DNA from 2 places in the Alloactinosynnema sp. L-07 genome. Region 2 is predicted to be linked to the other one. Evidence: predicted binding sites of a transcription regulator. Region 2 holds the regulator's gene; the other holds the start of a gene.
What was found. Region 2 encodes HspR, which represses chaperone genes until heat shock. Its sites were predicted from a motif close to ANNTTGAGTNNNNNNNACTCAANNT; they were not measured.
Positions count from the first base shown of each region.

Region 1: a site for HspR is predicted at 12,853-12,877, ahead of lon (endopeptidase La). Genes of this name have one in related genera too.

Region 1 covers NZ_LN850107.1:7,021,632-7,036,956, forward strand. Annotated here, with positions in the region: gene BN1701_RS32190 (M48 family metallopeptidase) at 1-452, shown strand, start outside; gene BN1701_RS32195 (zinc-dependent metalloprotease) at 453-1,724, opposite strand; gene BN1701_RS32200 (PDZ domain-containing protein) at 1,804-2,892, shown strand; gene BN1701_RS32205 (PPA1309 family protein) at 2,908-3,435, opposite strand; gene BN1701_RS32210 (UPF0182 family protein) at 3,597-6,596, shown strand; tRNA gene BN1701_RS32215 (tRNA-Met) at 6,665-6,738, shown strand; tRNA gene BN1701_RS32220 (tRNA-Met) at 7,364-7,437, shown strand; gene BN1701_RS32225 (PadR family transcriptional regulator) at 7,884-8,384, shown strand; gene prfB (peptide chain release factor 2) at 8,428-9,528, shown strand; gene ftsE (cell division ATP-binding protein FtsE) at 9,619-10,308, shown strand; gene ftsX (permease-like cell division protein FtsX) at 10,351-11,253, shown strand; gene smpB (SsrA-binding protein SmpB) at 11,253-11,729, shown strand; gene BN1701_RS32250 (methyltransferase domain-containing protein) at 11,861-12,742, shown strand; gene lon (endopeptidase La) at 12,895-15,255, shown strand.
Region 2 covers NZ_LN850107.1:5,658,283-5,673,607, reverse strand. Annotated here, with positions in the region: gene grpE (nucleotide exchange factor GrpE) at 1-581, shown strand, start outside; gene dnaJ (molecular chaperone DnaJ) at 602-1,783, shown strand; gene BN1701_RS25720 (heat shock protein transcriptional repressor HspR) at 1,780-2,205, shown strand; gene BN1701_RS25715 (RNA methyltransferase) at 2,207-2,848, opposite strand; gene BN1701_RS25710 (DUF2784 domain-containing protein) at 2,845-3,210, opposite strand; gene pyrE (orotate phosphoribosyltransferase) at 3,262-3,834, opposite strand; gene BN1701_RS25700 (phospholipid scramblase-related protein) at 3,858-4,676, opposite strand; gene BN1701_RS25695 (SDR family oxidoreductase) at 4,686-5,465, opposite strand; gene BN1701_RS25690 (hypothetical protein) at 5,517-6,206, opposite strand; gene clpB (ATP-dependent chaperone ClpB) at 6,377-8,965, opposite strand; gene BN1701_RS25680 (MarR family winged helix-turn-helix transcriptional regulator) at 9,369-9,806, opposite strand; gene BN1701_RS25675 (FAD-binding oxidoreductase) at 10,079-11,254, shown strand; gene BN1701_RS25670 (molybdopterin-dependent oxidoreductase) at 11,570-13,711, opposite strand; gene BN1701_RS25665 (glycoside hydrolase family 76 protein) at 13,812-14,945, shown strand; gene BN1701_RS25660 (helix-turn-helix domain-containing protein) at 14,992-15,325, opposite strand, start outside.

The DNA.
Region 1 (15,325 bases), 1.4 Mb from region 2:
TGATCGTGCAGATCCCTGCCCGCCTCTCCAAGAAGGAGGAGGCGCACTGGGTGGCGGAGATGCAGCGCAGGCTGTTGCGCAGTGAGACCCGCAGGCGCTCACCAGCCCGCGGTTCCGACGCCGCGCTGCTGGAGCGGTGCGGCGAACTGTCCGACCTGTACTTCGACGGGCGGTGCGAACCCGCGAGCGTGCGGTGGGTGCCGCCCATGCGCACCCGGTGGGCCTCGTGCACCCCCGTCGACCGGACGATCCGGGTCAGTGAGCGGCTGCGTGAGGTGCCCGCGTGGGTCTTGGACTACGTACTGGTGCACGAGCTGGCCCACCTGCTTGAGGCCGACCACGGGCCCGAGTTCTGGGACCTGGTCCGCGCCTACCCCAAGACCGACCGCGCGATCGGCTTCCTGGAGGGCATGTCCGCCGCGGCGGGTTGGGGAATCAGCACAGCGGACTGACTACTCCGCGTCGTTCTCCAGTTTGGCGATGGCCTCGTCGACCTCGGACTTGCGGCCGAGGCGGTCGGCGAAATCCATCGGGTCGTCGAGGTCTTCGGCGGTCGGCATCAGGTCGGGGTGACCCCACAGGCCGTCGCGGACGTCGATGCCGTGCTTGTCGGTGACCAGGCGCCAGAGGGCAGCGGCGGCGCGGAGTTTGCGCGGGCGCAGTTCCAGGCCGACGAGGGTCGCGAACGTCTGCTCGGCCGGTCCGCCGGACGCGCGGCGCCTGCGCAGGGTCTCGCGCAGGGCCTCGGCGCCGGGCAGGCGCTCGGCCACCGCGTCGCCGACCACGACGTCGACCCAGCCCTCGACCAGGGCAAGGAGGGTCTCCAGGCGGTTCAGCGCGGCCTTCTGCTCGGGGGTGGCCTGCGGTTCGAGCATGCCGGACTGCATGGCCTTCTCGATGGACTCCGGGTTGGCCGGGTCGACCTGGGAGGCCAGTTCCTGCAGCGCGGCGGTGTCGACCTTGATGCCGTTGGCGAACTCCTCGACCGTGCCCAGCAGCCGCTGGCGCAGCCACGGCACGTGCGAGAACAGGCGCTGGTGGGCGGCCTCGCGCGCGGCCAGGAACACCATGACCTCGCTGGCGGGCCGCTCCAGGCCCTTGGTGAACTCGTCGATGTTGGCGGGCACCAGTGCCGCGGTGCTCGGCGGGCCCAGCGGCAGGCCGATGTCGGTGGAGGTCAACACCTCCGCGGCCAGCTGCGCCAAGGCGTTGCCGAGCTGCGAACCGAAGGCCATGCCGCCCATCTGGCCGACCATGGCCAGCAGCGGCCCGGCCTGCTGCCGCGCTTCCTCTGGCAGGGCGTCGACCCAGGCGCCGGACATCCGGCGGGCCACCGGGTCGCACAGGCGCTGCCAGGTGGGCAGGGTGTGCTCGACCCACTCGCGGGTGCTCCAGGCCCTGGTCACCGTCGCGCCCGCGGGCAGCGTGGTGGCCGGGTCGAGCCACATCTCGGCGAGGTGGACCGCGTCGTCGACGGCGGTCGACGGCTCCGACGCGCCGAAGCCGACCTGGCCGCCGAGCTTCTGCACGGCGATCTGCTTGGCCAGGTCGTAGTTGACCGGGCCGGTCGACGAACCGGTCTGACTCAGCATCGCGCCGAGTTGGCTGAGCATCTGACCGAGCTGGTCGAACGGGTTCTCCTGGCCGCCCTGGGCCTCGGAGTCGTTCTTCTTGTCCCGGTCATCCGGGTCCGGCATGCCAAACCCGAATTTGAAATCACTCATGGGTCTACGGTACGCGGATAGGCCGTCCGTGTGACGTCCAGTGATCCGCCCTGGGTGAACGCACGTACCCTGTCGCTTCGTGAGCACGTCACCGGACGCCCCCGTCGCCCCGTCGCCCGCCCCGCCGTGGGAGCTGAGCAGGCGCGGGTGGACCGTGCTGATCAGTTCGTTGCTGGTCACGGCTCTGATGGTCATCGGGCTCTTCGTCCCGGTGCCCTATGTCTCGCTCGGGCCGGGGCCGACCTACGACACCCTCGGCGCGGTCGACGACACCCCGATCATCCATATCGAGGGCGCCCAGACCTATCCGACCACCGGCCAGCTGCGCATGACCACGGTCTCGGTCAAGGACGACGTGAGCATGTTCGAGGCGGTCGCGCTCTGGGTGAGCGGCCGCTACGCGCTGGCACCGCGCGAGGAGTACTTCCGGCCGGGGGTCACCGAGGAAGAGGTCGAGGAGCAGAACTCGAAGCTGTTCCAGGACTCCCAGACCAACGCCGAGATCGCCGCGCTGCGCGAACTCAAGTACCCGGTCAAGGTCATCGCCCAGCGGATCACCTCCGGCGCGCCCGCGGACAAGGTGCTGGTGCCCGGCGACCGGCTGGTCGAGGTGAACGGCAAGAAGATCGCCAACGCCGAGGACGTGCGGGCCGCGCTGGCCGGGACCGCGCCGGGCGCGTCGATCCCGATCACGTTCAAGCGGGAGGGCGTGGACAAGTCCGGGACGATCGTGCTGGGCAAGGCCACCGACTTCGGGGCCGAGGACCGGCCGGAGGGCTTCATGGGCCTGGAGTCGGCCGAGCGCCCCGACGTGCCGTTCAAGACGACCATCAGCCTGGCCGACGTCGGCGGGCCGTCGGCGGGCCTGATGTTCGCGCTGGCGATCATCGACCGGCTGACCCCCGGCGACCTCGGCGGCGGGGAGATCGTCGCGGGCACGGGCGAGATCACCGCGCAGGGTGAGGTCGACCCGATCGGGGGAATCCCGTTCAAGATGGTGTCGGCCAAGGAGGCGGGCGCGACCACGTTCCTGGTCCCCGTCGACAACTGCGCCGAGGCCAAGGAGAACGCCCCGGACGGGTTGCGGCTGATCAAGGTGGAGAACCTGGCGGGCGCGGTCAAGGCGCTCGAAGGACTCAAGGACAACCGGGACCTGCCCACCTGCTGACCGCGCCCCACACTGTCAGTCGCGCAGGGTCTCCAACAGGGCCGTGGTCAGGTTCGGGGCCAACTCCGGGTGCTCGATGATCTCGTCGGTCTGGCCGTCCGCGCTGCGCACGCGCATCACGCAGGAGACGGTCCCGTCGCGGAGGGCGGCGGCCACCAGGCGGGCCTCACGGGCCTGGGGGTGGGACGCGGCGATGCGGCCCAGCGGGTCGACGTCGTCGGAGGGCAGGTCCGCCTCGGCCTCCGGCGGGAGCATGACGATCTCCTGGGCCAGGGCACACCCGTGCACGGCTTCCGGCCACATGATTCCGGCCAACGCGACGCCGAGGTCGGACTCGGTGAGGGCTTCCTGAGCGATCGGCGTGAGGGCCGCGTCCGGGTCGATCTGGCCGACCAGGTCGGGCTGTTCGCGCAGCAGGTGAGCCGTCGGGACCAGGGCGAACAGCTGCGGCGGCTGGTCCCAGCCGCCCGCGGCGACGAAGTCCTCGACCTCGCGCGTGATGGCGGACAGGATGGCGGGTGCGGGGGTGCTCACGCCGCACATGGTCGCATCCCGTTCACCCGATCCGGCACCCCACCGCGTGGCATTCACGCAATTCGGACACCTTCACGGGAACCTGAGGCGCCCCTAATAGAGTTGAACAATCAGGACGGGCCCTGTCGTCCGTCCGCAAGTTCTCAGCAAGCGACTCTGGAGCGTGCCCAGTGGCCACTCGGCCCCCGATCGGCCTGCCGAAGCTGTCTCGCCGAAGCCGGTTCCTGCTCATTCTCGCCGCGATCTTCCTTGGGCTGATGCTCGTCGGGTCGCGGCTGCTCAGCACCTATGTGAACTGGCTGTGGTTCGGTGAGGTCGGCTTCCGGTCGGTGTTCAGTACTGTCCTGTGGACCAGAATCAGCCTGTTCTTCGGGGTCGGCGCCCTGGTGGGCGGCCTGCTGGCGTTGAGCCTCTGGATCGCCTACCGGTCGCGGCCGGTGTTCGTTCCCGTGTCCAGTGCCGACGACCCGCTGGCCCGCTACCGGTCGACCATCGTGCAGCGGGTGCGGCTGTTCGGCATCGGCGTCCCGGTGCTCGTCGGCCTGATCGCGGGTTCGGCGGCGCAGAACGACTGGCAGATCGTCCAGTTGATGTTCAACGGCACCGACTTCGGCATCACCGACCCGCAGTTCAACATCGACCTCGGGTTCTACGCCTTCCAGCTGCCGTTCATCACCTGGCTCATCAGCTGGCTGTTCGTCGCGGTCGCCCTCGCCTTCTTCGGCGCGCTGATCATCCACTACATCTTCGGCGGCATCCGGCTGGCCGGGAAGGGCGGCCAGCTGGCCGCGCCCGCGCGCATGCAGCTGTCGATCATCGCGGGCGTCTTCGTGCTGATCTACGCCGTCGACTACTTCTTCGAGCGCTACGAGCTGCTGTTCTCGACGCGCAACGCGCTGTTCAGCGGCGCCACCTACACCGACCTCAACGCGGTGCTGCCCGCCAAGCTCATCCTGATGTTCATCGCGGCGTTCTGCGCGGTCGCCTTTTTCGCGGGCGCGTTCCTGCGCAACCTGCAGCTGCCCGCCATCGCCACCGCGCTGCTGATCCTGTCCGGCCTGCTCGTCGGCGTCGGCTGGCCCGCGATCATCCAGCAGTTCTCGGTCCGCCCGAACGAGAACGCCAAGGAAGCGCTGTCCATCCAGCGCAACATCGACGCCACCCGCGCCGCGTTCGGGGTGAGTACCGACAAGGTCACCATCCAGGACTATCCCGGCCGCACCGACGCCACCGGCGCCGCCATCCGCGCCGACCAGAGCAGCACCAACACGCTGTCCAACGTCCGGCTCCTCGACCCGAACATCCTGGCGCCGACGTTCACCCAGCGGGAGGGCCGCGAGAACTTCTACGGCTTCCCGGAGAAGCTCGACATCGACCGCTACACCATCGACGGCAAGACCCAGGACTACATCGTCGCCGCGCGCGAGATCAAGACGACCGGGCTCACCGAGACCCAGGGCGGCTGGATCAACCGGCACATGGTGTTCACCCACGGCAACGGCTTCGTCGCCGCGCCCGCGAACACGGTCAACTCGGCGCTGCAGGACTCAAGCGACCAGGGTGGCTTCCCGATCTTCAAGGTCAGCGACCTGGCCACCCAGGGGCCGATCAAGGTCGACCAGCCGCGCATCTACTACGGCGAGCTGGCCACCGACTACGCGATCGTCGGCGGCAAGAACGGCGACAAGCCGATGGAGTACGACACCCCCGCCAGCACCGTGTCCTACCAGGGCACCGGCGGCGTGGCGATCGACAACGTGTTCAACAAGCTCCTCTTCACGCTGCACCACGCCGAGCGCAACATCCTGTTCTCGTCGCAGATCGGCGAGGGCTCGAAGATCATGTACAACCGCAACCCGCGCGACCGGGTCAGCAAGGTAGCGCCGTGGCTGACCCTCGACGGCGACCCGTACCCGGCCGTGGTCAACGGCAAGATCCTCTGGATCGTCGACGGCTACACCACCCTGGAGAACTACCCCTACGCCCAGCGCACCCCGCTCGGCGAGGCCACCACCGACTCCCTCGGCGGCGTCGTGCGGCAGGAGAACCGCACGATCAGCTACATCCGCAACTCCGTGAAGGCCACAGTGGACGCCTACGACGGATCGGTGTCGCTGTACGCGATCGACGAGCAGGACCCGGTACTCAAGGCGTGGCAGAAGGTGTTCCCCGGCACGGTGAAGGCCAAGTCGGAGATCCCCTCGGGCCTCAGCGAACACTTCCGCTACCCGGAGGACCTGTTCAAGGTCCAGCGTGAGCTGCTGTCGAAGTACCACGTGTCCGACGCGGGCGAGTTCTTCTCGCAGAAGACATTCTGGAACGTGCCTGCCGACCCCACCGAGGACGGCGGCTCCAACACCACCGGCAACGGCGCCAACCAGCCGCCGTACTACGTGCTGGCGCAGGCACCCGGACAGACCAAGGCGACATTCCAGATCACCAGCGCGCTTACGCTGCTCAACCGCGCGTTCCTGGCGTCGTGGGTTTCGGTCTCGTCCGACCCGCAGGACTACGGGAAGATCAGAGTCCTGCGGTTGCCCACAACCGGCAGCGTGCAGATCGACGGCCCCGGCCAGGTGCAGAACCGGTTCCTGACAACACCGGAAGTCGCCGAGAACCGGACACTCATCCAGAACCCGACCGTCAACGTCAGATTCGGCAACCTGCTGACACTGCCCGTAGCGGACGGACTGCTGTTCGTCGAACCGATCTACATCCAGCGCAAGGACGCCAACGCCTTCCCACAGCTGGCCCGCGTGCTGGTCTCCTTCGGCAACAAGGTCGGCTTCGCCCCCACCATCGACGAGGCCCTCAACGAGGTCTTCGGCGCCGGCACCGGCGACACGGCGACCAAGCCAGGGGAGAACGGCACCAACCCGCCCACGTCGACCTCAGCGCCCACTACGTCGGCACCCGCGCCCACGACGGGCGGCGGCTCGAACACCCCGGAGATGGACCAGGCGGTCCAAGCCCTCAACGCCGCCATCACCCACCTCCGCGAAGCCCAGCGGTCCGGCGACTTCACCGAACAGGGCAAGGCCCTCGCCGAACTCGACGCCGCCGCGAAGAAGTACGACGAGGCGAAAGCCAAGGCAGGCCAACCCACCAGCAACCCGTCCACCCCGGGCGCATCCCCGTCCCCGACCCCACCGCCCACCGGCGGCGGGTGAGCCCAGTCACCTAAGAGCCACCCGATTTGCACCTGCTCGTAGCCCCCGCGTAGAGTTCCAATTACCGACGCGGGGTGGAGCAGCTCGGTAGCTCGCTGGGCTCATAACCCAGAGGTCGCAGGTTCAAATCCTGTCCCCGCTACAGAGTCGAGAGGCCCTGCTCGCAAGCTTCGCTTGCTCGCAGGGCCTCTTTCGCGTTGCTTGTGGGGGGCGACCCCCCACACCCCCACGGTGCGTACTCTCGCGAACCAGCCGTGCCCGTTGTCCGTAGCTGGTGGTGGGCGGGGTGTGTAACCAATAGCCGAGTCGCCCACGGTGCGTACTCTCACGATCCAGCCGTGCCCGGCATCCGTAGTCGAGAACCTCGCCGCTTTCGCGCCGTCGTGCTTCGCGTTTCGTGGCTGGTCGCTGGCGGCTCGTGTCTGGTGCTGTCGGGGGTCGGCGCCAGTCCTGCAAGGAGACACGTGCGAGGTCCTTGTTCTTGTGGGGACCGAAGGTCCCTGCACTTCCCCCTGCACCCTCGTCCTGGCAATCCCTTGTCCGGAAACAGCGCTGTCAAGGGTCAGCTCGCTGATCGCGCAGCGACGCCGCAGGTGCCCTTGACAGCGCTGTTTCCGGACAAGACGCTGATTGACGAGGGAGCCGACCCAGCCGTCGAAGCCCGAACGACCCCACTCCCATCGAAGCAGCCTGAGGCCCCCGCAGACCCCAGAGGACCCCCAGTGAAACCCAGTCCCAGAGGGTGTGTAGAGTTCCAATTACAACGACGCGGGGTGGAGCAGCTCGGTAGCTCGCTGGGCTCATAACCCAGAGGTCGCAGGTTCAAATCCTGTCCCCGCTACAACGCAAGGGCCGGTCCCACGGGACCGGCCCTTCGCTTATCCTCCACAATGGACCGCGCAGCATGATCCCGGTAGCGCGCCCGCCCGCGATACCTACCTACGTAGGGAATTCGATAACGGAACGCGGCGAATTTCCCAGTATTGAGGACATCAAAACGTGATCTGTGGCACATTTGCGACGAGTTAGTCGCACAACCCCGATTACAGCTGTGTTCTGATGCTGCGCCGAATGGGTATTCGCGTTAACAACGTTGCCACTCATTTGGGTGAGCGGATCGAGTCAGTCCTGTTGAGACTGTCGCCGCTTGGGCCGGACGGGGCCGCTGACTTGGGCTGTTCGGTCGCGTCCGATGGTGGACAGCGATTTAGTTTAATGATCAGCCATTGTGGACTCACCCACCAGGCCACTGTGGACAGCGGGCCGTCGGCGTGGGACCGTGGTGGGGTGTCTGAATTGAATGCAACCGCCGCTGCCCTCTTGGGTCTGCTGCACGAAGGTCCGCAGACCGGTGGCCAGCTCGTGTCCGCCGCCCGCGAACGCTTCGGCTCGTTTTTCAGTGTCACGCGCAGCCAGGTCTATCGGGAGCTGCCAGCGCTCGCCGACGGCGGTCTTGTCCGCCTTGGCAAGCAAGGGCCGCGCTCGAGCCAGCAGTACGTGATCACCGCCGCGGGCAAGAAGGCGTTCAAGGGGTGGCTGGGTGGTGAGCCCGGTCCCGATCACCTGCGCAGTCCGCTGATCCTGCGCCTGGTGCACGCCAGCACGCTCACCGCCAAGCAACGGGTCGCGCTGATCGACTCGGCCAAGGTCGTCTACAACGGCGAGCACGAGTCGCTCAAGCTGGTCGTCAAGACGGCCGAGGACCCGTATGAGAAGGCGATCGCCGAGTTCGGCGTGGCGCGGGCCAAGGCTGTGCTGAAGCTGCTGGACTCGATCCCGAAGGCCTGACCGGCGCAGCGGCGGCGTTCGCGTCCGCGTAATCTCTTTCGACGTGAACCTGGACGTCGCCGCTGACCTGAAGGACCTCTCCGCCACGCTCACCAGCGTCGAGGCGGTGATGGACCTCGACGGCCTGCGCGCGCAGATCGCTGAGCTGGAAGAACAGGCCGCGCGACCGGACCTCTGGGACGACCCGGAGTCCGCCCAGAAGGTCACCAGCCAGCTCTCCCACCGGCAGTCCGAACTGCGCAAGGTGGAGGAGCTGCGCTCCCGCCTCGACGACCTGCCCGTCATGTACGAGCTGGCCGAAGAGGATGGCGGCGACGCCGACGCGACCGCGGAGGCCGACGCCGAGCGGGACCGCCTGCGCGGGGACATCTCGTCCCTTGAGGTCCGGACGCTGCTGTCCGGTGAGTACGACGAGCGTGACGCGCTCATCACCATCCGGTCCGAGGCAGGCGGCGTCGACGCCGCCGACTTCGCCGAGATGCTGATGCGCATGTACCTGCGCTGGGCCGAGCGCCACGGCTACCCGACCGACGTCTACGACACGTCCTACGCCGAAGAGGCGGGCATCAAGTCCACGACGTTCAAGGTCACCGCGCCCTACGCCTACGGCACGCTGTCGGTCGAGCAGGGCACGCACCGGCTGGTGCGCATCTCGCCGTTCGACAACCAGGGCCGCAGGCAGACCTCGTTCGCCGCGGTCGAGGTCGTGCCCCAGGTGGAGACGACCGACCACGTCGACATCGAGGAGAAGGACCTGCGCGTCGACGTGTACCGCGCGTCCGGTCCGGGTGGACAGGGCGTCAACACCACCGACTCGGCGGTCCGGCTGACCCACATCCCCACCGGCATCGTGGTGTCCTGCCAGAACGAGCGCTCGCAGCTGCAGAACAAGGCCTCGGCGATGGTCGTCCTGCAGGCCAAGCTGCTCGAACGCCGCAGGCAGGAGGACCAGGCCAAGATGGACGCCCTCAAGGACTCCTCCAGCGGGTCGTGGGGCAACCAGATGCGGTCCTATGTGCTGCACCCGTACCAGATGGTCAAGGACCTGCGCACGGAGTTCGAGGTCGGCAACCCGTCCGGGGTGCTCGACGGCGACATCGACGGCTTCCTGGAGGCCGGGATCCGCTGGCGCCGTACCCAGTAGTAACTGCTCGCGCACGCACGGTCACCTGGGAAAACATTAACGCGAGCCGAAACAACGGGTGCATAACAAGCGCGGGTAGACTCGCCCACCGTGATCCGCCTCGAACAGGTTTCCAAGGTCTACAAGACCTCCACGCGCCCCGCCCTGGAGAACGTGTCGGTCGAGATCGACAAGGGCGAGTTCGTCTTCCTCATCGGTCCCTCGGGGTCGGGGAAGTCGACGTTCCTGCGCCTGTTGCTGCGCGAGGAGGTGCCCAGCAAGGGCCGGGTCTACGTCGCCAACTTCGACGTCGCGCGGATGGCGCGGCGCCGGGTGCCGCGGCTGCGGCAGTCCATCGGCTGTGTCTTCCAGGACTTCCGGCTGCTGCAGAACAAGACCGTCGCGGAGAACGTCGCGTTCGCGCTGGAGGTCATCGGCAAGCCGCGGCACACCATCAAGAAGGTCGTGCCCGAGGTATTGGAGCTGGTCGGCCTGGAGGGCAAGGCCGAGCGCATGCCCTCGGAGCTGTCCGGCGGTGAGCAGCAGCGGGTCGCGATCGCGCGGGCGTTCGTCAACCGGCCGTTGATGCTGCTGGCCGACGAGCCGACCGGAAACCTGGACCCGGACACGAGCCAGGACATCATGCTTCTGCTGGAGCGCATCAACCGCACCGGCACCACGGTCCTCATGGCCACGCACGACCACTCCATCGTGGACTCGATGCGCCGCCGCGTCGTCGAACTCGACCTCGGCCGCGTCCTGCGCGACGACGCCCGCGGCGTCTACGGCGTCGGCCGCTGATCCCGAGCCACCTGCCCCCAACGACGAGGAACACCACCCCCGATGCGTGCCAGCTTCGTGTTCAGCGAGGTCCTCACCGGTCTTCGCCGGAATATCACGATGACCATCGCCATGATCATCACGACCGCCATCTCGCTGTTCCTGCTCGGCGGCGGCCTGCTGATCGTGCGGATGATCGATAACACCCAGGAGCTCTACCAGGACAAGGTCGAGGTCAGCGTCTACCTGACCAACGACGTGTCCGCGACCGACAAGGCCTGCGCGGCCGACCCGTGCAAGGGCCTGCGGACGGCACTGGAGAACGACCCCGCGGTCGAGTCGGTGCAGTTCGAGAACCGCGAGGAGGCCTTCGAGCGCTTCAAGCGCATCTTCGAGGCGCAGCCGGAGCTGGTGAAGCTGGCCCGGCCGGAGGCCCTGCCCGCGTCGTTCCGGGTCAAGCTCAAGGACCCCGACCGCCCCGAGGTGATCACCCAGGCCTACGGCGGCCGCGCGGGCATCGACACCATCGCCGACCAGAACGAGTTCCTCGAACGCTTCTTCAGCGCGCTCAACGGCGTGCGGACCGGTGTGTTCTTCGTGGCGGGCATCATGGCGGTCGCGGCCCTGCTGCTGATCTCCAACACCGTGCAGCTGTCGGCCTTCACCCGCAAGACCGAGGTCGGCATCATGCGCCTGGTCGGCGCGACCCGGTGGTACACCCAGCTCCCGTTCCTCCTGGAGGCGGTGGTCACCGGCCTGGTCGGCGCCGTCGTCGCGATCGGACTGCTGATCGTCGGCAAGGTCTCCTTCGCCGACGACGTCCTGCGCGACCCGATCGAGGCCGGGGTCGTCAGCTCGATCGGCGCGGCCGACATCGCGTTCGTGTCCCCGATCCTGATGCTGATCGCCATCGTGATCTCGGCCATCACCGGCTACGTCACCCTGCGCCTGTACGTGCGGACGTAATGGCGAAGGAACGCGGCCACAAGGTGATCGTGTCCAACCGCAAGGCACGGCACGACTACGCGATCGTGGACACCTACGAGGCGGGCATGGTCCTGCTCGGCACCGAGGTCAAGAGCCTCCGTGAGGGCCGCGCGTCGCTGGTGGACGCGTTCGCCACGGTCGACGACGGTGAGGTCTGGCTGCGCAACCTGCACATTCCCGAGTACACGCAGGGAACGTGGACGAACCACGAACCCCGCAGGACCCGGAAACTGCTGCTGCACAAGGGCGAGATCCTGCGGCTCATCGGCAAGATCAAGGAGAGCGGCCTGAGCCTGGTGCCGCTGTCGATGTACTTCAAGGACGGCAAGGTCAAGGTCGAACTGGCGCTGGCGAAGGGCAAGAAGTCCTACGACAAGCGCCAGGATCTCGCCAAACGGGACGCGAACCGGGAGATGACCAAGGAGCTGGGGCGCGCGCTGAAGGGCCGCCACTAGCCGCCGCGTCAGGCCTCCGACCTGCGAGAGTCCGCACTTGGACACCAAAGTGCGGACCGGTTCGCGCACCCTGCCGAGCATTAGCCTGAGGCGCGAATAGAGGGATTCGCGCTGGAAGGGGTTGCAGGGCAATGACAGCAACAGTGAACGAGGAAACTGTCGGCGAGTTCACCGCGCCGACCCCCGAGGAAGTCGGCGTCGGCTACGACGAGTACTTGGGGCTCCACAAGCTGATCGCCGCGGAGTTCAGCCTGCACATCGGGGCGTGGTCGCCGATCGGTGAGCGCAAGCCCGCCCGCACGCTGCTCGACCTGTCCAACCGGACGCAGGACAAGCAGACCGAGCACCACATCAAGACCCTGGCGATGAACGCGGGCGAGCACCTGCTGGACATCGGCTGCGGCGCGGGCCTGCCCGCGATCGAGTTCGTCAAGGCGAGCGGCGTGCGGGCCACCGGCATCAACGTCAGCCGCGGCCAGCTCGCCGAGGCCGTCAAGACCGCCGAGGCCGAGGGCGTCACCGACCGCGTCGACTTCCAGTACGGCGACGCGATGGCCCTTGAGTTCCCGGACGAGACGTTCGACTCCGCGCTCTCGATCGAGGTGTTCGCCCACCTGTCCGACCGGCAGAAGGCGTTCCACGAGGCGGCCCGGGTGCTCAAGCCCGGTGGCTACTTCCTGGTGAGCGACTTCACCCTGCGCGGCGAGCCCACCGAGGAGCAGCTGACCGCGTACCTGCAGACCTGGCACTGCATGCCCCCGATCACGCCCGCGAAGATCATGGAGATGGCCGCCACGGCGGGCTTCGAGCTGATCCAGGTCGAGAACATGACCCAGAACACCGCCTTCACCGGCGAGCTGATGGGCCTGCTCTACGGCGACCGGCGTGCCGAGATCGTCGACCTCTACGGTGCCGAGGCCGTCGCCGAGATGGACTACGTGATCCCGCTGGTGCGCTCGTTCTTCCGCGAGCACCTGGGCTCATACCTCTTCCTGCTGCGCAAGCCCGCCTAACGACCTGGCGAGTCATCGGAGCCGTACGACCGCACGGTCGGACGGCTCCGATGCCGTTTCAGGGGTTTGCTCAGGGCGAACGCGTCGCGGAAACAAAGGCACGCTCAAAGAGGTTGAGCTAGTCAGACTCAACTTTGGGAGTGTGATCGGAAATGTCCGAGGCCCTGACGCTGCCGGTGCTGCCACTGGACGACACGGTCCTGCTGCCCGGCATGGTCGTCCCCATCCACCTGACCGGCTCCGACAACGCCGCCGAGGCGCGGGCCGCCATCGAGGCCGCACAGGCCGGTACCGAGCCCGCTCGGGTCGTTCTCGTCCCTCGCCTCGACGGCAAGTATGCCTCGGTCGGCACCCTGGCCGTCGTGGAGCAGGTCGGCAGGCTGCCCGGCGGGGACCTCGCCGCTGTGGTCCGGGGCACCGGCCGCGTCCGCATCGGGGCGGGCACAACCGGGCCCGGCGCGGCGCTCTGGGTGCACGTCGAGACCGCCGACGAGACCGTCACCGATGAAGCGCGGGAACTCGCCCGTGAGTACAAGGGCCTGGTCACCACCATCCTGCAGCAGCGCGGCGCGTGGCAGGTCGTGGACACGGTCAACCAGATCGACGACCCCTCCATCCTGGCCGACATGGCGGGATACGCCCCCTACCTGACCGACGAGCGCAAGGTCTGGCTGCTGGAGACCACCGACGTGGCCGCCCGGCTCGCGAAGCTCTTGGCGTGGGGCAAAGAACACCTGGCCGAACTCGACGTCGCCGAGACGATTCGCAAGGACGTCAAGGAGGGGATGGAGAAGCAGCAACGGGAGTTCCTGCTTCGGCAGCAGTTGTCCGCCATCCGCAAGGAACTGGCCGAACTCGACGGCAAGCCCGCGTCCGAGGAGCAGGACTACCGGGCCAGGGTGGAGCAGGCCGACCTGCCGGAGAAGGTGCGCGCCGCCGCCCTGTCCGAAGTGGACAAGTTGGAGCGGACGTCCGAGCAGTCCCCTGAGGTGGGCTGGATCCGGACGTGGCTCGACACCGTCCTGGAACTGCCGTGGAACAGCCGGACCGAGGACGCCTACGACATCCCCGGGGCGCGGGCGATCCTCGACGCCGACCACGCCGGGCTCGACGACGTGAAGGACCGGATCATCGAGTACCTTGCCGTGCGCAAGCGGCGCGACGAGCGTGGGCTCGGCATCGTCGGCGGGCGGCGCAGTGGGGCCGTGCTCGCGCTGGCGGGGCCGCCCGGGGTGGGCAAGACCTCGCTCGGCGAGTCCGTGGCGCGGGCCATGGGGCGCGAGTTCGTGCGGGTCGCGCTCGGTGGTGTCCGGGACGAGGCGGAGATCCGCGGGCACCGCCGGACCTACGTCGGCGCGCTGCCGGGACGGATCGTTCGGGCGATCACTGAGGCCGGGTCGATGAACCCGGTCGTGCTGCTCGACGAGATCGACAAGGTCGGGTCGGACTACCGGGGCGACCCGACGGCCGCGCTGCTGGAGGTGCTCGACCCGGCGCAGAACCACACGTTCCGTGACCACTACCTGGAGGTCGAGCTCGATCTGTCCGATGTGGTCTTCCTGGCGACGGCGAACGTCATCGAGTCCATCCCGGCGCCGCTGCTCGACCGGATGGAGCTGGTCCGGCTCGACGGGTACACCGAGGACGAGAAGGTCGTCATCGCCGCCGACCACCTGTTGCCACGGCAGTTGGAGCGGGCGGGGCTGACCGCCGAGGAAGTGGCGGTCGACGAGTCGGCGCTGCGGTCGCTGGCGGGGGAGTACACCCGTGAGGCGGGCGTGCGGCAGCTCGAGCGATCGATCGCGCGCATCCTGCGCAAGGTCACCGCCAAGCTGGCGCTGGGCGAGTCCGTGCTTCCCCTCAGCGTCGGCGCCGCGGACCTGCGCGGCTACCTGGGCAGCCCGAAGCACACGCCGGAGTCGGCCGAGCGCACAGCGGTGCCCGGGGTGTCGACCGGCCTCGCGGTGACCGGGGCGGGCGGTGACGTGCTGTTCGTGGAGGCGTCGCTGGCCGACAAGGACACCGGGTCGGCCGGGGTCACACTTACCGGGCAGTTGGGTGACGTGATGAAGGAGTCGGCGCAGATCGCGCTGTCCTACCTGCGGTCCCACGGCCCCGAACTGGGTCTGCCGGTCGCCGAACTGGCCGAGCGCGGGGTGCACGTGCACGTGCCCGCGGGCGCGGTGCCCAAGGACGGGCCGAGCGCGGGTGTCACCATGACCACGGCCCTGGCCTCGCTGCTGTCGGGCAGGCCGGTGCGGGCGGACGTGGCGATGACCGGCGAGGTGTCGCTGACCGGGCGGGTGCTGCCGATCGGTGGAGTCAAGCAGAAACTGCTGGCCGCCCACCGAGCCGGAATCACTACCGTCGTGCTGCCCAAGCGCAATGAACCCGATCTCGACGACGTGCCGGAATCGGTGCGCGAGGCCCTCACCGTGCATTTGGTCGGCGATGTCAGGGAAGCGCTGGACCTGGCATTGGAGCCGGTCGCCGCACAAACGCTTGTCGCGTGAACTACCTGCAGCTATGGGTAGAGGCTATGCTTATACTTAATATGGCAATGCCATGGGAAGGTAGCGTGTG
Region 2 (15,325 bases):
AGGTCCGCACCGGTTCGGTGGACGCGGAGGTGCCCGCCCCGGCGGGCGCCGACGCCCCGGCCGAGCCGGAGCCCGCGCCCGAGGTCGACCCGGCCGCCGAGTTCAAGGCCCAGCTCGACGAGCGCACCGCCGACCTGCAACGCCTGCAGGCCGAGTACGCCAACTACCGCAAGCGCGTCGACCGCGACCGTGAGGTCGTGGCCACCGCCGCCAAGGCGCACATCGTCACCGAGATGCTGTCCGTCCTCGACGACATCGAGCGGGCCGCCGCCCACGGCGACCTGACCGGCGCGTTCAAGGCCGTGGCCGAGAAGCTCGCGGCCACGCTGCAGAAGTCGGGCCTGGAACCGTTCGGCCACGAGGGCGAGCCGTTCGACCCGTCGGTGCACGAGGCCGTGCAGCACAACACCTCCACCGAGGTCGACGGGCCCACCGTCACCGGCGTCCTGCGCCGCGGCTACCGCTTCGGCGACCGCGTGGTGCGGGCGGCGCTCGTCGCCGTCACCGACGCGGAGACGGTGTCCGCCCCAGCGGTGGCCGTTGTCGACGGTGTCATCGAAGCCGAGCTCGAAGAGAACTGAACGGGAGGAGGGGACGTCCGATGAGTGCTAGGGACTGGATCGACAAGGACTTCTATCGCGAGTTGGGCGTCTCCTCCGACGCGGGCGACGCGGAAGTCAAAAAGGCATACCGCAAGCTCGCGCGCGAACTCCACCCGGACGCCAACCCGGGCAACACCGACGCCGAGGCCCGCTTCAAGGCGGTGTCCGAGGCCTACGGCGTGCTCGGTGACCCGGAGAAGCGCAAACAGTACGACGAGGCCCGCTCGCTGTTCGGCTCGTCGGGGTTCCGCCCCGGCGGCTTCGGCTCTGGCGGCAACTTCGACTTCGGCGACGTCTTCGGCGGCCAGAGCGGCCAGCCGGGCTTCGGCGCGGGCGGCGGCGGTTTCAGCGACCTGCTGGGCAACCTGTTCGGCCGCGGCCGAGCGGGCGCCACGGCCGCGGGCTCCCGCCCCAAGCGCGGGGCCGACGTCGAGACCGAGGTCCGCATCGACTTCCTGGAGGCCGTCAAGGGCGCCACGGTGCCGCTGCGGCTGTCCAGTCCGTCCACATGCGACACCTGTCACGGCTCGGGCGCCCGCCCGGGCAGCATCCCCAAAGCCTGCGAGACCTGTGGCGGCGCTGGCCTGGTCAGCCGCAGCCAAGGTGCCTTCGCCTTCAGCGAGCCGTGCCGCGACTGCCGCGGCACCGGTCGCCTGATCGACGACCCGTGTGTCGACTGTGGCGGCGAGGGCGTGAGCACGAAGATCCGCACGCTGACGGTCCGGATCCCGGCCGGGGTCGAGGACGAGCAGCGCATTCGCCTCGCGGGGCAAGGGGAACCCGGCAGGCACGGAGCCGCGGCGGGCGACCTCTATGTCCGCGTGCACGTCACGCCGCACTCGGTGTTCGGGCGCAGCGGGATCGATCTGACGTTGAAGGTGCCGGTGACGTATCCGGAGCTCGCGCTCGGGACGACGCTGACGGTGCCGACCCTGGACGCTCCGGTGTCGCTGCGGGTGGCGCCCGGGACCGCGTCCGGCCGCGTGCTTCGGGTGCGGGGCAAGGGCGTCGCCAAGCGCGACGGGCAGACCGGGGATCTCCTGGTGACCCTCGCGGTGACGGTGCCGCCCGCGTTGGACGACGCGGCGAAGTCGGCGCTGGAGGCCTATGTGGCGGCCAGCGGCGACCATGACCCGCGGCCGGACCTGACGGCGATGGTGCAGAAGGCGAGGGAGTCGTGAACCCGTTTCCGCCCGGTGCCGATGAGGACACCCCGGTATTCGTGATCTCGGTGGCCGCGCAGCTGTCCGGGCTGCACGCCCAGACGTTGCGCGGCTACGACCGGCAGGGGCTGGTTTCCCCCGGACGCACGTCCGGTGGGGGGCGGCGGTACTCGATGCGGGACATCGCCCTGCTTCGCGAGGTGCAGCGTCTGTCGCAAGAGGACGGTGTGAACCTCGCGGGGATCAAGCGGATCATCGAACTGGAGAACGAGGTCGACGCGCTGCGCGACCGGATCGCCCAGCTCACCGAGGAGATCGCCGCCGCATACGCCGCCGCGGAGCAGGCCGCCGCCGCGATCCACCGGTCGTACCGCAATGACCTGGTGCCGGTTCGGCAGCAGACCGCGCTGGTGGTGTGGCGGCCGCAGCCGCGCCGCTGACCTACCAGGCGGTCTTGAGGTCGGCGTGCTCGCGAACCCACGCGTGCATCACGATCCCGGCCGCGACCCCGGCGTTGATCGACCGGGTCGACCCGAACTGCGCGATCGACACCAGCAGGTCCGCGCCTGCCCGCGCCTCGGCGGTCAGCCCGGGCCCTTCTTGACCGAAGATCAGCACACATCGCCGCGGCAACGACGTCGTCTCGATCGGCGTCGACCCCGCGGTGTTGTCCACGCCGACCACGGCCAGTCCCTCGGCTCGCGCGAACTCCAGCAGCGAGTCGACCGACGCGTGATGATCGACGTGCTGGTACCGGTCGGTCACCATCGCTCCCCGGCGGTTCCACCGCCGCCGCCCGACGATATGGACCGCCCGCGCGGTGAAGGCGTTGGCGGTGCGGACCACAGTGCCGATGTTGTGGTCGTGCTGGAAGTTCTCGATCGCGACGTGGAAGTCGTGGCGTCGGGAGTCCAGGTCCGCCACGACGGCGTCGCGGCGCCAGTAGCGGTAGTGGTCGACGACGTTGCGGCGGTCGCCCTCAGCCAGCAGCTCGGGGTCGTAGCGCTCGTCGGTGGGCAACGGGCCCTCCCACGGGCCGACGCCGACGGGGTCGCCGAAGACCCATTCGGTGGGGCCGGTCACCTGGCGGCGACCGTGGGCGTGCGCCACCTCAGGTACGCGCCCACATACGAAACGATCAGCACTATCAGTGCTCCGATTGCCACGACGTGAATGTAGTCGGCGGGGAAGAGCACGCCGATGATGTAGTGCTCGTTGAAGCCGCCCGGGAGGTCGCCCAAGCCTTGCTGCCTGCGGAAATGGTTCTCCAAGGCGGTCAACGGGCACGGCACGGGGAACACGTTGACGAGCACGCCCCAGGCCGCGAAGAACACGTGCAAGAAGATCGACCTCGGCCACCTCCAGGCCAGGAACCCGCCTAGACCGATGTAGAGCAACGCGATGAAGTGGACCACCATCGTCGCCCCGGCGAGCACACCGGCCATGCGCACCCTCCTGCCCCAGATACCTTCCACGGTACCTGGGACAGGCGAAAATCACTGGTCAGACAGCCCAAGATCGGCAAGATCAAGCAGATACCGGTAGGGCAGCCCACGGGCCTCGATCGCTTCGCGGGCGCCGGTTCCGCGGTCGACCACGGTGACGACGCCGACGACGACCGCGCCCGCCTCGTCGAGGGCGTCCACCGCGGTCAGGACGCTGCCGCCGGTCGTGGAGGTGTCCTCGACGGCCAGGACCCGCTGGCCCGCGACCTCGATGCCCTCGATGCGGCGCTGCATGCCGTGTTCCTTGAGCGCCTTGCGCACGACGAAGGCGTCGAGCACCTCGCCCGCGTTGGCCGCGGCGTGCATCATCGCCAGCGCTACCGGGTCGGCGCCGAGGGTCAGGCCGCCCGCGGCGACGTAGTCCCAGTCGGCGGTGGCCTGGCGCAGCAGCCTGCCGATGAGCGGGGCGGCGGCGTGGTGCAGGGTGGCCCGGCGCAGGTCGACGTAGTAGTCGGCCTCCTTGCCGGACGCCAGCGTCACGCGGCCGTGGACAACAGCGAGTTCGGAGACCAGGCGGGCCAGTTCACCCTTGGCGGCCAGGTCGACAGTCGGAGCGGTTCGCACGGGTCCGTAGCCTCTCACGCCGGTCAGTTGAACCCGCGACTGTCCTGCTTGAGCGCGGTGTCGACGGTCAGCGCCGACGCCACGACCATGCTGATCAGCGGGTCAGGCAGCGGGCGGTGGATCTGCAGGACGTAGTTGTCCGCGGTGGTGAACAGCGTCTTGGCGAAGCCCTCGAACGTCTTGGTGATCCGCGCGACCTCGGTGCCGGTGTGGTCGACGATGGCGAAGTTCCACGCCCGCCAGTTCTCCGCCTGGATCGCGCCGATCTGCTGGCCGTTGACCAGGAACGAGAACCTGATCTTGCCGAAGACGTTGTCCTGGGCGATCTCGCCGACGGGCTGGCCGTTGGGCCGCTCGACGATCATCCGGGACTTGAACACCTTGCGCGGCCTGGTCAGCGCCAGCACCGGCTGGTGGTTGATGTCGCGCACCTCGTAGCGGTGGGTCATGAACTGGTCGATCTCGCCGAGGAAGCGCACGACCTTCTTCAGGGTGCTCTGCCCGACCTGGGCGACGAACCCGATCTGGCGGCCGTGCTGGTCGGACACCGAGTACTCGGCGGCCATCTCGATCAGCTTGACCTTTTGGTTCACGACGAGCACAGGCTCGGTGAACAGCGTGCCGCCGCCCTGGCCGACCTGCCCCACCCCAGCCTTGCGCTGCTGTTCCTTGATCTTGCTCGGGTCGTGCTGACCCTCCAGCGACAGCTCCCACGGGCTCGCGTCGCTGCGCGGGGCCTGCTGCGCCTGCTGGGTGTGGGCGGTCCACTGCGCACCGTCCCACCAGCGCAGCGTCGCGGAGCCTGGATTGTCGGGGTACCAGCCCGGCTGCGGGTTCGTCATAGCCCGAGCCTAACCTCGGTTGCGGCCCGCGGCCGCCCGCTTCTGCAGAACGCGCAGCAGCCCGCGCGGGGCGAACTTCGCGAACCCGACGAGCGCCTTGTACTGGGCGCCGGGGATCGACCGGGACCGGCCGTGCCGTAGGTCGTCGAGGCAGTCGGCGACCACCCGGTCGGCGTCGAGCCAGAGGAACTCGGGGATACGCGAGACGTCCTCGCCCACCCGTGCGTGGAACTCCGTGTGGGTGAATCCCGGACACAGCGCGACCACCCGCACGCCGGTGCCCGCCAGGGTGGTCGAGAGCCCCTCCGACAGCGCGGTCACGTACGCCTTGGTCGCCGAGTACGCCGGGCCGGTCGACGGGAAGTACCCGGCGACGCTGGAGACGTTGATGACCCCGCCGTGTCCGCGCGCCACCATGCCGGGGATGGCGGCCCTGGTCAGCCGCATCACCGTCGTCACGTTCACGTCGAGCTGCGACTGCAGCGCGTCGACGTCGGCGATCCCGAACGGGGTGCTGGTGCCGAAACCGGCGTTGTTCACCAGGAGATCGATGGGCCTGGACTCATCGGCCAGCCGGTCCTCGACCCGCTTGCGCGCCCGCGTCGTGCCCAGGTCGGCGGTCATGGTCTGCACCTGGACCCCGTGCGCGGCGGTCAGCGCGCCCGCTGTCTCCTTGAGCCGCTCGGTGGTCCGGGCGACCAGGACCAGGTCGTACCCGTCGGCGGCGAGCTTGCGGGCGAAAGCCGCGCCGATACCCGCGGTGGCACCGGTGATGAGCGCAGTAGGCATGCGGTCACGCTACTGGGTGGTAATCACCGACGGCAGTGGTCTGTGAGCCGATCAGCCTTCGATCCGCTTGATCGACTCCGGGTCCAGGACGACCGGTTCCACCTCGCCGTCGAACGGGTCGACCACGTCGGCGATCTCGCCGATGCCGCGCAGCAGCCGCTCCAGCCGCGACGGGCTGGAGTTGGGCGCGGCGGCGGCCAGCACCCAGCCCTGTTCGATCCACGCGACGGCGATGTCCTGGCCGATCTCCTCGGTGGCGTCGACCAGGTCCGGGGTGATCATGGCGCGGGCGCCGGAGATGTCGGAGACGAAGGCGTAGCGCTGGCCGACCGGGCCGAGCAGCTCGGGCATGTGCTCGCGCTGGAACGGCGTGCTCGGCACCCACAGCTCGACCACGACCGGATGCACCCGGCGACACTGCACCGCGGCGATCACCGTGTTGACCCGGCCGCCCGCCTCCAGGTCGAACACGTACACCCGGCGCCTGCCGTCGGCGGTGAAGGTCGACCCGGTGACGACGTCGCGGGCCACGCTGTCGCCGTAGTAGGCGATGGCGCCGCCCGACCAGGTGCGCGGCAGGTCTTGATCGGTCTCGGCGAACTGCCAGCCGCGCAGCGCGGCCCAGCGCCGCCGCTCGCGGTTGCGCGAGGTCAGCACGGCGCGGTCGCGCAGCAAGAAGAGGCCGCCCGCGACGAACGCGACCGCGGCGATGACGAACCAGATCCACGCGGGTATGCCCACGTCGAGCAGCGTAGTCGTCGCGGCGCGGTGTTCAAGATCACGGGGGCGTGGCTCGCGTTCTTTCCTTGTTCAGCGCGCCGCGTGGACCCCTCCGGCAGCGGGGTCGCCACTGCGGCACGATAGAAGGTGGAGAGGGGCCGCGGTTGGAGGCGGCCTCTCTCCACCTTTCGTCAGGCCCTGGAAACTACGAGCGCGGTGTTGTCGTCGGTGACGTCGACCAGGACGGTGTCGCCGTCGCGGATGTCGCCCGCGAGCAGGGACTTGGCCAGCTGGTCGCCGATCGCGCTCGACACCAGCCGCCGCAGTGGGCGGGCGCCGTAGACCGGGTCGAACCCGTTGATCGCGAGCCAGTCGCGGGCCGACATGGTGACCTCCAGGCTGAGCCTGCGCTGCGCCAGCCTGCGGCCGAGTCGGGTGACCTGGATGTCGACGATCGAGGTCAGCTCCTCGGTGGCCAACGAGTGGAAGACGACGACGTCATCGAGCCGGTTGAGGAACTCCGGCTTGAAGTGCCGCTGGACGACGCCCATGACCGCGTCCTTGCGCTGCCGTTCGTCGAGGTTGGCGTCGGCGATGACCTGGGAGCCCAGGTTCGACGTGAGCACCAGGATCGTGTTGCGGAAGTCGACCGTGCGGCCCTGGCCGTCGGTGAGCCGACCGTCGTCCAACACCTGCAGCAGCACGTCGAACACGTCCGGGTGGGCCTTCTCCACCTCGTCGAGCAGCACGACGCTGTACGGGCGGCGGCGGACCGACTCGGTGAGCTGGCCGCCCTGGTCGTAGCCGACGTAGCCGGGCGGGGCACCGACCAGGCGGGCCACCGAGTGCTTCTCGGCGTATTCGCTCATGTCGATGCGGACCATCGCCCGCTCGTCGTCGAACAGGAACTCCGCCAGCGCCTTGGCCAGTTCGGTCTTGCCGACGCCGGTCGGGCCGAGGAACAGGAAGGAGCCGGTGGGCCGGTCCGGGTCGGCCACGCCCGCGCGGGCGCGGCGGACCGCGTCGGACACCGCGCGCACGGCCTCGGCCTGGCCGACGACGCGGGCGGTGATCGCGTCCTCCATGCGCAGCAGCTTCTGGGTCTCGCCTTCGAGCATGCGGCCCGCGGGGATGCCGGTCCACGCGGAGACGACCTCGGCGACGTCGTCGGGGCCGACCTCCTCCTTGAGCATGACCTGCTCGCCGCTGTTGGCGGTGACTTCGATCGCCGCGTCGAGTTCCTTCTCCAGCGCGGGAATCCGGCCGTAGCGCAGTTCGGCGGCGCGGCCCAGGTCGCCGTCGCGCTCGGCGCGTTCGGACTCGCCGCGCAGCGCCTCCAGCTTCTCCTTCAGCTCGCGGACGCGGTCGAGGGAGCCCTTCTCGTTCTGCCAGCGGGCGGTGAGCCCGGACAGCGTCTCTCGCTTCTCGGCCAGTTCCGCGCGCAGCGTTGCCAGCCGATCACGGGAGGCGGCGTCGTCCTCTTTGGACAGTGCCATCTCCTCGATCTCCAGCCTGCGCACCGCGCGCTCGACCACGTCGATCTCCACCGGCCGCGAGTCGATCTCCATGCGCAGCCGGGACGCGGCCTCGTCGACGAGGTCGATGGCCTTGTCCGGCAGGAACCGGGCGGTGATGTAGCGGTCGGACAGGGTGGCGGCGGCGACCAGCGCGGTGTCGGTGATCCGGACGCCGTGGTGGACCTCGTAGCGCTCCTTGAGTCCGCGCAGGATGCCGATGGTGTCCTCGACCGACGGCTCGCCGACCAGCACCTGCTGGAACCGCCGCTCCAGCGCCGGGTCCTTCTCGATGTGCTGGCGGTACTCGTCGAGCGTGGTCGCGCCGACCATCCGCAGCTCGCCGCGGGCCAGCATGGGCTTGATCATGTTGCCCGCGTCCATCGCGCCTTCGCCGGTCGCGCCAGCGCCGACGATGGTGTGCAGTTCATCGATGAAGGTGATGACCTGGCCCGCGGAGTCGGTGATCTCCTTGAGGACGGCCTTGAGCCGCTCCTCGAACTCGCCGCGGAACTTCGCCCCGGCCACCATCGCGCCGAGGTCGAGCCCGACGACCCGCTTGCCGCGCAGCGACTCGGGCACGTCACCGGCGATGATCCGCTGGGCCAGGCCCTCCACGATCGCGGTCTTGCCGACGCCGGGCTCGCCGATGAGGACCGGGTTGTTCTTCGTGCGGCGCGACAGCACCTGCACGACCCGGCGGATCTCGGTGTCGCGGCCGATCACCGGGTCGAGTTCGCCTTTGCGGGCCCGGTCGGTCAGGTCGACGCCGTACTTCTCCAGGGCCTGGTAGGTGCCTTCCGGGTCGGGGCTGGACACCCGCGCGGACCCGCGCACCCTGGCGAACGCCTCGCGCAGCGCGTCCGGCGTCGCGCCGTGGCGCTTGAGCACGTCGGCGACGTCACCGCCCTCGGCGGCGAGGCCGACCAGCAGGTGCTCGGTGGAGACGTACTCGTCGCCCATCTCGGTGGCGAGCTTCTGCGCGTGCGTGATCGCCCGCAGCGCCGCCTGGGACAGCTGCGGGGACGAGACCGTCGCCCCGACCGCCGACGGCAGCGCGCGCACCAGCGGCTCCAACTCCTTGCGCACGGTGTTCGGATCGGCGCCCACGGCGGTGAGCAGGGGTGCGGTCAGCCCGTCGGCCTGCGCCAGCAGCGCGCCGAGCAGGTGCACCGGGCGGATGTCGGGATTCCCCGCGGCCGACGCGGCTTGCGCCGCGGCCGAGATCGCCGCCTGAGTCTTGGTCGTCGGGTTGAACGCGTCCATCTGCCACCTCGGTCGGTACGTCCATGTCACGGGTCCAACGCGCGAAAAGTTGAGTCAGTTCCACTCAACTCTAGGGGTGTGGGCCACTCGACGTCTTGGCGTGCTGGATGAACAGCGGGTTCCCGCGCGCGAAAACCCCTCGCCCAACCACGATCACCGGGTCACCCACCCAGCGCAACGCGGCGATTCCCGGTCTGTCCACACCAGGGTGCCAGTTATCCACAAAGCCCAGGAGTCCATCCACAGGCGCTGCGTGAAATTTCCACCGGGACGGTTCACGCGATCGTGGGAAGCCGCCATCCGGGTGGTGGATTCGTCGATCACGGTCACGCAGTGCCGATCAGACCGGCTCCGAACTGGGCAAACTTGGCTGAACAGCCAAGCGAAGGGGAGGTGAACCAGATCACAGTGCGTCGTTGAGCTTGCCCAGCAGCCGCGCGAACTCACGCAGGTCGCCCGTGGGCCACTCCTCGAACTTCCCGCGCAGCTGCTTGCGCCGGTCGGCGCGGACCTCGGCCAGCCGCGCGCTGCCGACAGCGGTGAGCTGGACCAGCCGCGCCCGACCATCGGACGGGTCGGGAACTCGCTCGATCAGGTCCAGTTCCTCCAGTCGGGCGACCTGCCTGCTCACTGTCGACTTGTCCAGCCCGGTCCGCTCGACCACATCGGCGGCGCGCACCGGGCCGATGTCCATCAGGTGCAGCAGCAGGGCGTAGGAGGCGCCGTCGAGACCAGGGTGGATCTTGGCCGCAAGGGTCAGCGACACGCTGCGGGCGCGGCCGAACAGCTTCGACAGCTCACGCTCCAAGTCGTGGGCGGCTTCCTCACGGTCCTCAGTCACATACGGAACGTTATCCGCCGGTCGCGGGCAGGTGAATGTTGGTCTCGCCAAACGATTACGACCATCAGCCGAATGCCAAATCCCCCGGTCGGCTGTCCCTCGATAGGACGAATGGCGATCACTGAACGTGAGGATACGGCACACCTTGGGGTGATCCTGGGCGCCATTTCCCAGATTCCGACTACTCTTAACACTCCGTCGGGGGATGGAAGCTCTAGTACCGTGGCCCCAGACTTACCCGGCGCACGAGAGGTGGAGTCGACCCCCCGACCATGACAGCCAACGCCTTGGTGAGTCCCATTCCGGCCTCCCAACCCCGGACCGAGTCCCCCACCGCCGTGTCCACGATGGTGCGGCTGGTCCGCGAGAGCTTCGCGGGGGTCGAGCCGCACGCCGAACAGGTGGCTCAGTTCTTCTACGGGATGCTGTTCACGATCGAACCATCCATCCGCGAGATGTTCCCGGCCAACATGCAGGTCCAGCGCTCCCGCCTGCTGCGCGCGCTCGTGCACGTCGTGCAGATGGTCGACCGCCCGGATGACTTGGTGCCGTTCCTGCAGCAATTGGGCCGCGACCACCGCAAGTTCGGTGTCGTCAGCACCCACTATGAGGCCGTTGGCATGGCCCTGATCTCCTCGGTCAAGAAGTTCGCGGGCCCAGCCTGGACCGACGACATCGAACGCGCGTGGGCAGAGGCCTACACGATCATGGCCCGCGCCATGCTCGACGCGGCCGCCTCCGACGAAGGCCCCGCCTACTGGCACGCGGAAGTCATCTCCCACGAACGCATCGGCTGGGACCTCGGCGTCGTCCGAGTCCGCCCCCACTACCCCTTGCCGTATCAACCCGGCCAGTACTTGAGCGTCGAAGTCCCCCAACGCCCCCGCCTCTGGCGCTACCTGACTCCAGCCAACGCCCCCCGCGCCGACGGCACCATCGACTTCCACATCCGAGGCGTCGAAGGCGGCTGGGTAAGCCGATCAATAGTCGCCCACGCCCACATCGGCGACGTTTGGAAAATGGGCCCACCCATGGGCCGGATAACTGTGGACCGTGAGAGCGGCAGGGACGTCTTGATGGTGGCGGGCGGCACCGGGTTGTCGCCGATGCGCGCGATCATCGATCACCTGGCCCAGTGGGGCGAGAACCCCCACGTCCACCTCTTCATCGGCGGCCGCATCCGCCAAGACCTGTACGACGTCGCCAACATGCAGAGCATCGCCGCCGTAAACCCTTGGCTGACAGTGGTCCCGGTCGTAGAGGAACCCAACGTGCCAGGCGTTGAACAGGGCACCTTGGCGGATGTCGTTACACGGTACGGAGCTTGGGCGGACAGGGATGTTCTGGTCTCAGGCTCCCCAGGCATGATCAGATCAACAGTCTCCCGCATGCTGGTAGCCGGAACCCCTCTGGACAGGATCACCTACGATCCGTTCACAGTGGACTAAAACCGCAACACACCAACGAGTGTGCTCGTTCGTTGTACGACGATGAGTGCACTCGTTCGGGCTTCGAAGACCGAGCCGCTCCCTCGTCAATCAGCGTCTTATCCGGAAACAGGCCTGTCAATGGCGCCTGCGGCGTCGCTGCGCGATCAGCAAGCTGACCATTGACAGGCCTGTTTCCGGATAAGGGATTGCCAGGACGAGGGTGCTGGGGGAAGTGCAGGGACCTTCGGTCCCCTCAAGCAAGGACCTTCGGTCCCCACAGGGGCCCGAGTTGGGCTGGGTGGGGTTGATCTTGGGTTCGCGTGCGTTGGTTGGTCAGTTTGGGGTTACTTCTACGGGGATGCCGTTCAGTACTGCGTTTCCTGATAGGGCGTCGATGAGTAGTTCGTCTGCCAGCAGGTTTGAGTTGACGCCCGCGTGGGCTGTCGCCACCGCCGTTCGCATTCCGTCCAGGTCGTGGCCCCAGCCATGGGGGATGCTGATCACGCCGGTTCGGATCGTGTCGGTTACCTCGACCGGGACGCGGATCTTCCCCGTCCGTGACCGCACAGTCGCCTCTTCGCCGTCGACCAATCCAAGTCGTTCGGCGTCTGCCGGGTTTACCTGGGCTGTGCAGCGGTTCTTGCCTCGCACCAACGGTTCCAGGTTGTGCATCCAGGAGTTGTTCGAACCCAGTTGACGTCTGCCGATCAGGAGCATCTGTCCATTCGGGACGGTGTGGAGTTCGGCGGCGAGGCGGGGGACGTCTTCGACCAGCGCTGGTGGGGCCAGTTCGATCAGGCCGCTTGGCGTCGCGAGTACGTCGGGTACGCGTGGTTGCAGCGGGCCGAAGTCGAGGCCGTGTGGGGCTTCCTTCAGTTCCGCCAGGGTCACCTTGTATGGACCGCCGCGCAGTAGGAGGTCGATCAGGCGTTCTGGGCCCGTCAGTGCGGGATCTGGTTCTACGCCTGCGCGGGCGGCGACTTGGGCTGCCACGAAGTCGTCCAGTGCCGACACATCCGCGCCTGCGCCGGTGATGATTCCGGTGAGGCGGAGGAGGGTTTCCCATTCCTGGGGGCCGTCGGCGGGGAGGGCGGCGGCGGTCCAGTTGGCGACGTTGCGTACGGCGAACTGGTAGAGGGCGACGTCGTAGTGCGGGCGTTGGAGAGGAGAGGGGCCAGGCAGGATGACGTCGGCGTGCCTGCTGGTCTCGTTCAGGTAAACGTCCAGCGAGATCATGAAGTCGAGTTGGTCGAGGGCTTCGGCTAGCCTGCCGGAGTTCGGGGTGCTCAGGATCGGGTTGCCGCACACCGTCACCAGCGCGCGGACCTTGCCCTCCCCCGGAGTCAGGATCTCGTCGGCCAGAGTGGCTGCCGGGAATTCGCCGAGGACTTCCGGGAGGTCGCGGACTCGGCTGCGCCAGCGGCCGTGGGCGAAGCCGCGGCGTCGTCCTGTTTGGACGTTGGCCTGGCCTGCCGCGGCCAAGGGGAACATCGCGCCGCCGGGGCGGTCGAGGTTGCCGGTGAGGACGTTGAGTACGTCGACCAGCCAGCTCGCCAGGGTGCCGAAGGCCTGTGTCGAGGTGCCGATCCGGCCGTACACCGCCGCGCTCTCGGCGCCCGCCAGGTCGCGGGCCAGGCGCCGGATCTCGGGGGCCGCAATCCCCGTGATCGACTCGACCGCTTCCGGGGTGAACGGTTCGGCCAGGTCTCGGACTTCCTCGACGCCGGTTACCTGGTCCGCCAGCGCGCCCAGGGCCACCAAGTCCTCCGCGAAGAGGGTGTTGACCAGCGCGAACAGCAGGAGCGCGTCGGTGCCGGGGCGGATGGCGTGGTGTTCGTCGGCCACCTCGGCGGTGCGGGAGCGGCGGGGGTCGAGCACGACGATCTTGCCGCCGCGGGCGCGGATGGCCTTCAACCGGCCGCGCATGTCCGGCGCGGTCATCAGGCTGCCGTTGGACACCAGGGGGTTGGCCCCGAGCAGCATCAGATACGACGTCCGGTCGACATCGGGGACGGGAATGCTCATCGGGTCGCCGAACAGGTACCCCGCCGACACGTGCTTGGGCATCTGGTCGACGGTGCTGGCGGAGTAGAAGTTCTTGGTCGACAGCGCCTTGTAGAGCACGCGGCCATAGAGCGCGGTGGACGTGTTGTGGATCGACGGGTTGCCCGCGTAGATGGCAACCGCGTCCTTGCCGTGCTCGGCGATGATCGGCAGCAGCCGGGCCGAGATCTCGGCGAACGCCTCGTCCCAGGTCGCGGTGTGCCACTGGCCGTCGCGCTTGATCATGGGGGTGCGGAGGCGGTCGGGGTCGTGGTGCAGGGCGCCGATCGATGCGCCCTTGGGGCAGATGTAGCCCGCGGAGAAGACGTCGGCGGCGTCGCCACGGACGGTGGTCACCCGATCTTCGTCGATGGTGACGTCGAGACCGCACGTCGCCTCGCAAAGTGGGCATGTGACCTGCTCGGTGCGCATAGCTCCGCCCCTCATCGTCCGGACCGACAGCCTCGCACGACCCGGTGACAAATCCCCGCTCGCGGGACATCGGAAACGATCCAGCCGTCACTATTGGTAGGTGACCCGGGGTACGGAGTACGCGGAGGGCGCTGCCGAGCGGTGCCCTCAGTTGTGGGCGGCCCGCGCCGCCGTGGCCGAGCAAGGTGTCCTCGCTCGGCACCTGCGCAGACTGTGGGCCGTCCCCGGCACCCGCCTCGGCGTCGCGACCTGGCCGTCAACCCCAGGCCACCGCCTGCTGCTGAGCTGGAACTACTGGTGGCAGGCCCACCTGCTCGACTGCCTCATCGACGCCCAACTCCGCGCGCCGAGCCCGGTCCGGCTGCGGACGATCCGCCAGCACATCCGCGGCGTCCACGTGCGCAACCTGGGCAAGTGGACCAACGAGTACTACGACGACATCGCCTGGATGGGCTTGGCCCTGCTGCGCGCCTCCGACGAACTGGGCATCGATACCGAGAAGGCACTCGACGCGATCACCGCCCAGATCCGCGGCGGCTGGACCGACCACGGCGGCGGCGGCATCTGGTGGCGCCGCCACGACACCCTCAAGAACGTCCCGGCCAACGGCCCCGCCGCCATCCTGCTGGCCCGCTTCGCCCAGGACCGCGCCGACCGCCAGCGGGCCCGCTCGATGACCGACTGGATGGACGAGTACCTGCTCGACGACACCACCGGCCTGGTCTGGGACGGCCTCTACGTCCACTCCGACGGCGAGGTCCGCGAACGCGTCGAGGTCGTCTACACCTACTGCCAGGGCGTTTTCCTCGGCGCCTGCGTCGAACTGGCCGCCGACGACCCGTCCGGCGAGTGGACCGAGCGGGCCGAGCGCACGGTCCGGGCCGTGGCGGGCCACCTGGCCGTCGACGGCGTCCTCCCCGGCCGCGCGGGCGGCGACGGCGGCCTGTTCGCCGGGATCCTCGCCCGCTACCTGGCGCTGTCGGCGATCCGCCTGCCACAGGCCGCGGGCGACCTGGCCGCGCGCATGGTGATCACCACCGCCGAGGAGACCTGGCGCAACCGCGGCGTGGCCCGCAGCGGCCCGCTGTTCGGCGACGAGCCGGTCGTCCCCGCGATCACCCCACGGGGCAGGCGCGACCGGCGCGTCGAGCGCGACCTTTCGGTCCAGCTGTCCGGCTGGATGTTCATGGAAGCCGCCGCGCTGCTGGAAGGTCATGCCAACATGGCGCCATGAGCTTGCGCGCGAATCAGTGGCTAGGCGCTGGTCGCGGGTGCCAGTCTCAGGCGAGCCGCTCGACCTCCTGGATTCGACTGTCCAGTCGTGCTGAGTTGACTGAGTCGCTGGCCCGCTTCGAGCGGATGAGCGTTTCTCGCGCGGCGTCGAACTCGCCTGAGCGCGCGTAGGACTCTGCGAGCCACGATAGGTACAGGCCAACCTCTCGTGCGTGTTCTGGCGTATACGAGTCGATCGCGGCCGTGAGCAATGGTTCCGCAGCGGCCGGATGCCCGAGTTCGATCAAACAGCGTCCGGCCATGACGTCGATCTCGCTGCGGTTCATCCAGTAGACCCAGTGCGGTTCTTCGATTCCATCAGATCGCTCCTCGTAGGTTTCG